One region of the Pseudomonas sp. C9D1 genome, then DNA from elsewhere that is predicted to be linked to it. Evidence: predicted binding sites of a transcription regulator. Region 1 holds the regulator's gene; the other holds the start of a gene.

Region 1 (5,171 bases):
GGTATCGACTACCTGATCCTCACCGGCTCCACCCGCGACCGCCGCACACCGGTGAAGCGCTTCCAGGACGGCGAAGTGCCGCTGTTCCTGATCAGCCTCAAGGCGGGCGGCACCGGCCTCAACCTCACCGCAGCCGACACCGTGATCCACTACGACCCCTGGTGGAACCCGGCCGCCGAACGCCAGGCCACCGACCGCGCCTACCGCATCGGCCAGGACAAGCCGGTGTTCGTCTACAAGCTGATCGCCCGGGGCACGGTGGAAGAGAAGATCCAGCAGTTGCAGCAGCGCAAGGCGCTGCTGGCCGAGGGCATTCTCGGCCAGAGCGAAGGGGCTGACTGGCAGCTGCGCGAAGAGGACCTCGACGCCCTCTTCGCCCCCCTGCCGAAAGCCTGAAGCCCGATCAGCCCTTGAACAGCAGGGCCAGCGCTTCGCGCACCTTGCCGATACCTTCAGCCAGGGCGGCCTCGATCTCGTCCATGGTGATGATGCCGCTGGACTTGCCGGCAGCCGGGTTGACCACCAGGGAAATGCACGCGTAGGGCAGGTCCAGCTCACGGGCGAGCACCGCCTCGGGCATGCCGGTCATCCCCACCAGGTCGCAGCCATCGCGCTCCATGCGGGCGATCTCGGCCACGGTCTCCAGGCGCGGGCCCTGAGTGCAGCCGTAGACGCCCTCGGCGCTGTAGGCGTGCCCGGTCTTGGCGAGCGCCGCCAGCAGTTTCTGCCGCAGCGCCTCGTCATAGGGGTGGCTGAAGTCGATGTGGGTGACGTGATCCAGCTCGCCTTCGAAGAAGGTGTCGGTGCGGCCGTGGGTGTAGTCGATCAACTGATGGGGCACAACCAGGTGCCCGGTACCCATGGTGGGGTGGATGCCACCGACGGCGTTGACCGCGATCACCGCCTGGGCGCCGGATTGCTTGAGGGCCCAGAGGTTGGCGCGGTAGTTGACTTGGTGCGGGGGAATGCGGTGCGGGTGGCCATGGCGGGCGAGGAACAACAGCTCACGCCCGGCGTAGTCGCCCTGGACGATGCCCGCCGAGGGAGCGCCATAGGGCGTCTCGGGGTTGAGCAGCGCCTTCATGGTCAGGCCTTCGAGCTGGGTGAGGCCGGTACCACCGATAATCGCGTAAACGGTCATGTCGCTTCCTTCAGTCGATCAGCTGGGCTTCGCGCAGGGCGGCGATCGCCGTTTGCCAGCGCGGGTCTTGACGGTATTCGGTGCCGGGGAAGGCACGGCGACGCATGCGTTCGAGCTGCGCGGGCGGAGTGACACGCAACTGCTGCAGGCGCGACAGGGCCAGCTCGGCCGAGGCGCGGTCGTTGCATACCAGCCCCATGTCGCAGCCAGCGCTCAGCGCGGCCTCGATGCGCTCGGCGGCATCACCCACCACGTGGGCACCGGCCATGGACAGGTCATCACTGAAGATCACCCCGGAGTATTTCAATTCGCCCCGCAAGATGTCCTGCAGCCAGCGCTTCGAGAAGCCGGCGGGCTGCGGGTCGACCTGGGGATAGATGACATGGGCGGGCATCATGCCGTCCAGCTCCGAGGCCAGGCGCGCGAAGGGCACGAGGTCCGTGGCGCGGATCTGCTCCAGGCTACGTTCATCGGTGGGAATGGCCACGTGGGAGTCCGCTTCGGCCCAGCCATGGCCGGGGAAGTGCTTGCCGGTGGCGGCCATGCCGGCGGCACGCAATCCACGGATGAAGGCACCCGCCAGCACGGCGGCGCGCTGTGGGTCGCCTTCGAAGGCACGGCTGCCGACCACCGCGCTGCGCTGGTGGTCGAGGTCGAGCACGGGCGCGAAGCTGATGTCCAGGCCAACGGCGAGCACCTCGGTGGCCATCAGCCAACCGCAATACTCGGCCAGGGCTTCAGCGTTGTCGTTGTCCGCCAGGGCACGCATGGCCGGCAGGCGCACGAAGCCGTTGCGCAGGCGCTGTACGCGACCGCCCTCCTGGTCGACGGCGAGGATCAGGTCAGGGCGCACCGCGCGGATGGACGCGCACAGCTCGCGCACCTGGCGCGGGTCCTCGATATTGCGGGCGAAAATGATCAGGCCGGCCACTTCCGGTTGCCGCAGGATCTGCCGATCTTCAGCGGTCAGCCAAGTGCCGCCGATGTCCAGCATCAGGGAGCCTTGCATGGGATTTCCTTAGGAGAGTTCGGCCACGGACCACTCGGGACGAGGTGCTTCGTCTATCAGAACAGCACAGTGGACGGGCACGCGGGGGAAGAGTTCAAGCAGGTCGGCATTGCGCAGGCGCACACAGCCATGGGACAGCGGCACGCCCATGGGTTCGCTGTCCGGCGTGCCGTGCAAATAGATGTAGCGACGCATGCTGTCGACCTTGCCGAGGCGGTTGCGCCCGGGCTCGCGGCCGCTCAGCCAGAGGATGCGGCTGAGTATCCAGTCGCGTCCGGGAAACTGGGCATGCAGATCCGGCGTCCAGGTCTCGCCGGTCCAACGCCTGCCACGCAGTACAGCCCCTTGCGGCAACCCCTCACCGATCTTCGCGCGCACCTGGTGAAGGCCGCGCGGGGTGCAATTGGAGCCACTGAGTTCACCGGCGCCATTGAGCGCGGTGGAGACGGGAAGGCGCAGCACCAGACGCTCTCCGGCAAAGCCGTAGAGGCGCTGGTCAGCGATGGAGACATGGAGTAGATCGAGGTCGGACATGGGGCGCTAGCTTAGCCGATCCCCATGGCCTCGCCCACCGGCGATCAAGCCTTGGCGGGCGTACTCGGGGACTTGCTACGCGGCTTGAGCACCGCTTTGGAAAGGGTCTCGTCGGACAAGCCGGTATCCGCGCGCATGCCGGCCGCGAGGAACGGCACCATCAGGCGCATCACCTGTTCGATGGACGTATTCACGCCGAAATCGGTTTCGGCCATCGCGCGCAGCGCCTTGATGCCGGACATGCTGAACGCCGCAGCCCCGAGCATGAAGTGCACCCGCCAGAACAGCTCCAGCGGCGGCACCTTGGGGGCCGACTCATTGACCAGCAGCATGTAGCGGCGGAAGACCTTGCCGTACACCTCTTCGAGGTACTTGCGCAGGTGCCCCTGGCTCTGGCTGAAGGCCAGGCCCAGCAAACGCATGAAAATGGACAGGTCGTTACCGCTGCGCGGCTTCACCGCCAGCGCCTGCTCGACCAGCATTTCCAGGAGTTCTTCGAGGGTCGCGCGCGCTTCGGTCTTCGCCTGCCGGCGATCGAGCTCGCGCTCCAGGCTCTGGCAGAAAGGCCCCAGGAAGCGCGAGAACACCGCCTGGATAAGCGCCTTTTTCGAGCCGAAGTGATAGTTCACAGCAGCCAGGTTCACACCCGCCTTGCTGGTGATCAAACGCAACGAAGTCTCGGCGAAGCCTTTCTCCGCGAACAGCTGTTCCGCTGCATCAAGAATGCGTTCGACGGTTTCCGACTGGGCCATGGCTCCTCCGCCTGACAAACACTTGTTTGAAACATACGTTTCAGGCCGCTGGCTTGTCAAGCCGCATACACCATCTTCTGACGCTCCGGTCACGGCTCGCAGGCGACATATTCCCGCAAGACAGCGGGCAAGTCACTAGAGCTCAATGGCCGCCCGGCAGAGGATGCAGAGAACACTTGTTGCCAAGCGATGATCACTGTATATAATTCCAGTCACTGTATAAAAAGACAGAGCGCCGACATGCTGAAACTCACGCCCCGCCAAGCCGAGATCCTCGCCTTCATCAAGCGCTGCATAGAAGACAACGGCTATCCGCCCACCCGCGCGGAGATCGCCCAGGAACTGGGCTTCAAATCGCCCAACGCCGCTGAAGAACACCTCAAGGCGCTGGCCCGCAAGGGCGCCATCGAGATGACACCCGGCGCCTCCCGAGGCATCCGCATTCCTGGCTTCGAGCCCAGCACCGAGGAAGAAGGCCTGCCCATCATTGGCCGCGTAGCCGCTGGCGCTCCCATCCTCGCCCAACAGAACATCGAGGAATCCTGCCGCATCAACCCGGAGTTCTTCCATCCCCGCGCCGACTATCTGTTGCGCGTACGCGGCATGAGCATGAAGGACATCGGCATCCATGACGGCGACTTGTTGGCCGTGCACACCACGCGTGAAGTTCGCAACGGCCAGATAGTCGTCGCGCGCCTGGATGACGAAGTCACCGTGAAGCGCTTCAAGCGCGAAGGCGACAAGGTCTGGCTGATCGCCGAGAACCCGGATTTCGCACCGATCGAGGTGAACCTGCAGGAGCAGGACCTGGTCATCGAAGGCTTGAGCGTCGGCGTCATCCGCCGCTGATAGGAGGCGTCATGCAGTTCCCTCAATCGTTTGGCCGAACCCAACTGCCGCTATTCCACGACGCCATTGTCGCCAACCCGGCGCCCCTGGCACTGGAGCCGCAATGGGAAGAGGAGCCCGAAGCCTTCAGTGAGCTTTCGCTGAGCGGAGCTGCCGGGCACTGCCGCCACTTGCTCGCCCCCATCCTGCGGGAGCTCAGCCAGGAACAGGATGCCCGCTGGCTGACGCTGATCGGTGCGCCCGCCAGCCTGACACAGGCCTGGTTGCGGGATGCCGGACTGAATCGGGAGCGCATCCTGCTTCTCGACCCAAGGGGAGAACGCAGCGCGCTGGAACTGGCTTGCGAAGCCCTGAGGCTGGGCCGCAGCCATACGGTCGTCAGCTGGCTGCCGCTGAACCGCATCGAAAAGCAGGCGCTCGCACACGCCGCACGCCAGGGTGGCGCGCAAAGCCTGAATATCCGACTGGGATAAGAGACCGTTACCCGTAAACAGGCCATGTAGCCGCAACGGGTTGGTAACACGGGTGAGGAATAATCGGTTCCAGCGAGCGGGAGCCGACAGAGCGTCCCGTCAGTGCAGGACGCGCGGGCCTTCTTCGTGGTCCACTTCGCCTTCAGCCAGGCGGCCGGCCATCTGCACGCCCACATTGAGCATGGCCTTGGCGACTTCCAGGTGATGCCCCTGCAGGAATGCCTTGGCGTCAGAAGAGAAGTCCAGCGTCACCAACGCCTCCTCGTCTTCCGCGCGGCGCAGGATGATGCGGCCGTCGGGCAGCTCGACTATTTCCAGAAAGGACGTTGGCATGGGGTCATCTCTCCACTAAAGGTGGGCATTGTACCAGCCGGCTGACGGGCCACCCTAGCCCATCGATCAACTCAGCACTC
Region 2 (5,171 bases), on a different contig from region 1:
AGCCCGAAGCAACGGCGCAGGGTGGTGAGCATGCCCAGGGCCAGCACATCCACTTTCAGCAGACCCAGGGCGTCGAGGTCGTCCTTGTCCCACTGCACCACGGTGCGCTCGGCCATGCTGGCGTTCTCCACCGGCACCAGGGTGTCCAGCGGTGCTTCGGAGATGACGAAGCCGCCCGGGTGCTGCGACAGATGCCGGGGAAAGCCGATCAGTTCATGGGTCAGCGCCAGGACGCGGCGCATCACCGGGCTTTCGGGATCGAAGCCGGCCTCCAGCAGGCGGTCCACGGGCGGTGCGTGGTCGCTCCAGCTGCCGCAGCAATCGGCCAGGGCGTTGACCTGGTCCGGCGGCAGGCCCAGCACCTTGGCGATATCCCGCACCGCCCCGGTGCCGTGGTAGGTGCTGGCCACGGCTGTGAGTGCGGCGCGGCCCCGACCGTAGCGGCGGAACACGTACTGCATCACCTCTTCGCGGCGCTCGTGCTCGAAATCGACATCGATATCCGGCGGCTCCTTGCGCTCCTTGGACAGGAAGCGCTCGAACAGCAGGTTGAAGCGGCTCGGGTCCAGCTCGGTGATGCCGAGCACGAAGCACACCACCGAGTTGGCCGCCGAGCCGCGCCCCTGGCAGAGGATGCCTTTCGAGCGGGCAAAGCGGACGATGTCATGCACCGTGAGGAAGTAGCTCTCATAACCCAGCTCCTCGATCAGCGACAGCTCGTGCGCCACCGTCTCCAGCACCTTAGGGCTGGCGCCCTTGGGCCAACGCTTGGGGATGCCCTCGGCCACCAGATGGCGCAGCCAGCTCACCGGCGTGTGCCCCTCCGCCACCAGCTCGCGGGGGTACTGGTAGTTGATCTCGCCCAGATCGAAGCGGCAGCGCGCGGCGATCACAAGGGTCTCGGCCAGCAGCGCCGACGGGTAGAAGCGCTCCAGTACCGCCCGCGAACGCAGGTGCCGCTCGCCATTGGGAAACAGCCGCTGCCCGGCCTCGGCCAGGGTGCAGTGGTGGCGGATGGCGGTCATGCAGTCCTGCAGGGCGCGGCGGCCCCGGGCATGCATGTGCACATCGCCGGCTGCCACGGCGGGAATGCCCAGCTCCGCCGCCAGGGCCTGCAAGCGGGCCAGGCGGCTGGCGTCATCGGCGCCGCGGTGCAGTTCCACCGCCAGCCACAGGCGGCCGGGGAAGCGCTCGCGCAGCCAGCGGCCTTCCTCCGCATCCGCCGCCTCGCCGGGCAGCCAGAGGGCCAGCAGGCCGTCGAGGGCGTCGTCGAAGTCCTCCGCCAGCAGGCGGTATTCGCCCTTGGCGGCGCGGCGCCGAGCCCGGGTGATGATCCGGCACAGGTGCTGGTAGCCGGCCAGGTTCTCCACCAGCAGCACCAGGCGCGGGCCGTGCTCGATGGCCATCTCGCTGCCGACGATCAGCGGCAGCTCGCTGTCCTTGGCGGCCTGCCAGGCCCGCACGATGCCGGCCAGGGTGCATTCGTCGGTGATCGCCAGGGCGGCGTAGCCCTGCTGCTTGGCGCGCTCGAACAGCTCGGCGGCGCTGGAGGCCCCGCGCTGGAAGCTGAAGTTGGACAGGCAGTGCAGCTCGGCGTACCCGGCGCTCATGCGAACCAGCCCAGCAGGGTGAAGGGGCCGAGTTCCCCGGCCGGGCACCAGGCCCAGGCGCGGCGGCCGTCACGGGTTTCCAGCTGGTAGTAGTCGCGGCGCTGGTCGTCGCCATCCCACCAGCCGGATTCCACCCGCTCCGGCCCGGCGAGGATGCGCGGCGCGAACTCGCGCAGCGGCTGGCCCTCGCGCAGCAGCCAGCCGGGCCGTGGCGGCCCCTGCAGCAAGGGCCCGGCCAGGCCGTCCACCCCCAGGCGCCAGGCATGTTCGGGGCGGTGGTCGGCGTGGGCCTGCAGGCCGCGCACGGCGTCATCCCCCAGGCGTGCGCGCAGGCGTTCGCGCAATTGCTCCCAGGGCAGGTTCTGCTGCGGGCGCGGGTCGAACAGCTCGCGGTGCTCGGGCACGAAGCGCGGCAGGTCACGGGCCTGCAGGCGCATGCCGCGCACCGGCGCCACCACCTGCAGCTGCTCCAGGCGGCCACGGGCCAGCTCGAAGAGCATCGCCGGGTCGCGCTCGGCCCCCAGCAGGCCCACAGGCACCTGGCTGTCCGCCTGGCTGGCGTGTTCCAGATGCAATACGAAACGCTGCACGCCGCTGTCGCGCCCGGCGAGGAAGGCGGCCAGGTCGGCGGTGAGCCGGCGCAGGGGGAACAGCAGCGCCTGGTTGGATTCCACCTCGAAGTTCAGCTCGATACGGCCATTGAATTCATCCGGTGGCAGGTAGCAGTCCAGGACCACGGCACGGCTGCCCTGCAGTTCGTCCAGGTGCTGCAGCACCCGTGCAGGAAAGCGCTTGGCCAGGGTGTCGCGCGGCAGCGTCATCACCTGTTTCAGGCGGCGCAACCCCATGCGCCCCAGGGCCGTGGCCACCTCGGGCTCGAAGCCGGCACGCTCTACCGGGAGACGCTCCAGGGCCTCACGCAGGGCTGTGCCCTCCGCCACCGCCAGGCCGTCGTGGGCGTTGGCCAGGATGCGCGCCGCCACCGGGTTGGGGGCCGCGACGATGCGGTGGCGGAAGCCCAGCGCCGTCAGCTCTTCGCGCAGGCGTGCTTCGAAACGCGGCCAGGGGCCGAACAGGCCGAGGCTGGAGGCGATCTCCACCAGCAGCACACGGGGGTAGCGCAGGCTCACATGGGAACTGAAGCCGTAGCCCCAGGCAGCGAGAAAGCGCTGCCAGTGCTCGATCTCCGCGGCGTTGTACTCGGCCTGGGCGAAATCGCGGGTCAGGGCGTGGGCAGCGGTCAGGCCCATGCCCGCGCGCAGGCCCAGGGCCCGGGCGGCTGGGTTCACCGCCTGCAGCACGCGGCGCTGGGGCGTACCGGTGAGCAGCGCAAGGGGCGCCTCAGGGTCGTCGCGGCGGCGCAGCACGGCGTCCAGGGCCAGCTGCGGCAGGAGGATGCAGGCCCAGCGCATGTCAGTGCCCCGCCAGGGCCAGGCTGGCGGCCGGCGCCAGGCCACCCCGGCACTTGAGCACCCGCACCCGGCCGGGGCCGTCGAAGGCCAGACGCAGGGCCGCCGGCGAGGGGTTGTGCGCCTCTTGCTGGGGGCGATAGGCGAAGGCCAGGGTCTGCCCGGTTTCCGCCGCCACCTGCAGCCGGCGCAGGGCGCGGTCATCCACCTGGCGTGGCCAGCAGAGCACTGCGCCGCAGCTGCCCGAGCGCAGGCATTGCTCGGCGGCCCAAAGCCCATCGCGGCCCTCGGCCTCGATCAGCACCAGCCAGCGCAGGTCCACCCCGGCGGCCTGCCAGGCCTGGGGATACGGCAGGTACGGCGCGCCCACCAGGGCCACGCGCTCGGCGCTGGCGGTGAGGCGCGCCAGGGTCGGCCAGAGCAATTGCAGCTCACCCAGGCCAGTGCCCGGCACGAGGATTTCGCTGAGCGCGGACTCCGGCCACCCGCCCGCCGGCAATGCCGCATCCAGGGCCGCATGCCCGGTGGGCTGGGCACCGCTCGGCTGGGTGCTGGCCTGGCCTTTCCAGACCCGGCGCTCGTCCAGCAGCGCATCGAGGGCGACCACGGCGCCCATCAGGCGTCGCTCCGGCTGGAAGCGCCCGTTACGGCAGGGGGAAAGGAGGCAGGCATGGAGGGCTCGGCATGAATAACTGTATTTATATACAGTAATCCAGTCCTATTCCTACGGCAATGCACGCCACTTGCCGTAGGACGGGCGGCCTGCCCCTGGCGCGAATGCCCTGTACAAAAAGTGAGCGGAACCGGAGGAAAGGCTAACGGGGCGCCAATGCCTTGGGATAGCCTAGGCGCTCACGGCATGCAGGATGAGCCCGTCGATGCAGCAGCCCCACGAAAGCGCCACCGGCCTCGAAGACGCCGACCAGCGAGCCCTGGTGCGGCTGATCTTCAGCTCCACCGCCCTGACCCTGGCCTGCTTCTCCGTGCTGCAGTTCATCGCCGGCAACCTCGTCCTGTCCTTCCTGGAAATGGCCACCGCGATCCTGCTCGGCTGGGCCTGCCAGCGCATCCGCCACGTCCAGGTCCTCACGCCCTGGCTCTATGCCTATCTGCTGCCCACCTTCAGCTTCCTCATCTACATCATCGTCATGCCCGACGCCTCGCCCACGGCCTTCGTCTGGATCTACCTGATCCCGGTGCTCTCCTACCTGTTGCTGGGCAAGCTGCGTGGCTTTCTCCTGGCCATGCCCTATCTGGCCGTGGCGGTCATCGCCTACCTGCTGCGCTTCCCCCCGGCAGCCGATGCCAGGGGTCTGATCGACCTGGGCAACGCCATGCTCTGCGGGCTGCTGATCATGGCCTTCGTGCACATCTACGAGGCCCGCCGTGCAGTGGCCCACGCCCAGTTGCGGCGTCTGGCCCACAGCGATGCGCTGACCGGCGTCGCCAGCCGCGACTTCTTCCAGCGTGCGTTGGAGCGCAGCATCGAGGAGGCCAAACGGGGCGGTCTCAGCCTGGTGCTGGTGGTGCTGGACGTGGACGATTTCAAGCAGGTCAACGATCGCTGGGGCCACGATGCCGGTGACCAGGCCCTGCGGCACATCTGCCAGCGCCTGCAGCAACGCTTGCGCGCCACCGACCTGATCGGCCGCCTGGGCGGCGAGGAGTTCGGCCTGCTGCTGCGCGAAACCCGCCGCGACGCCGCCGCGCACCTGGTCGAGGCGCTGCGCCTCGACCTGCAACAGTCGCCCCTGCACTACGGCGAACAGCTCATCCCCCTCTCCGCCACCTTCGGCCTGGCCGAATGGCAGGTCGACGGCCACAGCGGCGACGAGCTCTACCGCCGTGCCGACAAGCGCCTTTACCAAGGCAAGGCCCTGGGCCGCAACCGCTTGGTGATCAGCGACTGCGTGCCCTGATCGCCCGCGCCATTTCCGCTATGACCGGATTCCCCTAGACGCCCCTAGGGGCCACCCCGATTTCGACGAAGCGCTTCACCTCCTATGGTTCCGGGTATCCATCCACTACCGGGACCTTGCCGTGCTGGCCTATTCCGTTCTCTGGTTCGCCCTTCTCCTCGGCATCGCCGGCCTGGGGCTGGAGATGCCCTGGGTCGCGGGTGCCGGCATCGCCCTCGCCGCCGTCGCCGCCC

What was found. Region 1 encodes LexA, which represses DNA repair genes until DNA is damaged. Its sites were predicted from a motif close to CTGTNTNNNNANACAG; they were not measured.
Region 2: imuA (translesion DNA synthesis-associated protein ImuA) is a predicted target of LexA. The motif match lies at 3,712-3,727, and genes of this name have one in related genera.

The regions. Positions count from the first base shown of each region.
Region 1 covers NZ_JBSZIE010000001.1:1,325,371-1,330,541, reverse strand. The annotation lists gene ACXI0U_RS06190 (DEAD/DEAH box helicase) at 1-396, shown strand, start outside; gene ACXI0U_RS06185 (S-methyl-5'-thioinosine phosphorylase) at 404-1,141, opposite strand; gene nagZ (beta-N-acetylhexosaminidase) at 1,152-2,150, opposite strand; gene ACXI0U_RS06175 (L,D-transpeptidase) at 2,160-2,684, opposite strand; gene ACXI0U_RS06170 (TetR/AcrR family transcriptional regulator) at 2,729-3,436, opposite strand; gene lexA (transcriptional repressor LexA) at 3,677-4,285, shown strand; gene sulA (SOS-induced cell division inhibitor SulA) at 4,297-4,758, shown strand; gene ACXI0U_RS06155 (hypothetical protein) at 4,858-5,091, opposite strand; gene ACXI0U_RS06150 (DUF6586 family protein) at 5,163-5,171, opposite strand, start outside.
Region 2 covers NZ_JBSZIE010000002.1:314,861-320,031, forward strand. The annotation lists gene ACXI0U_RS09785 (error-prone DNA polymerase) at 1-1,610, opposite strand, end outside; gene ACXI0U_RS09790 (Y-family DNA polymerase) at 1,607-3,022, opposite strand; gene imuA (translesion DNA synthesis-associated protein ImuA) at 3,024-3,635, opposite strand; gene ACXI0U_RS09800 (GGDEF domain-containing protein) at 3,898-4,938, shown strand; gene ACXI0U_RS09805 (methyl-accepting chemotaxis protein) at 5,123-5,171, shown strand, end outside.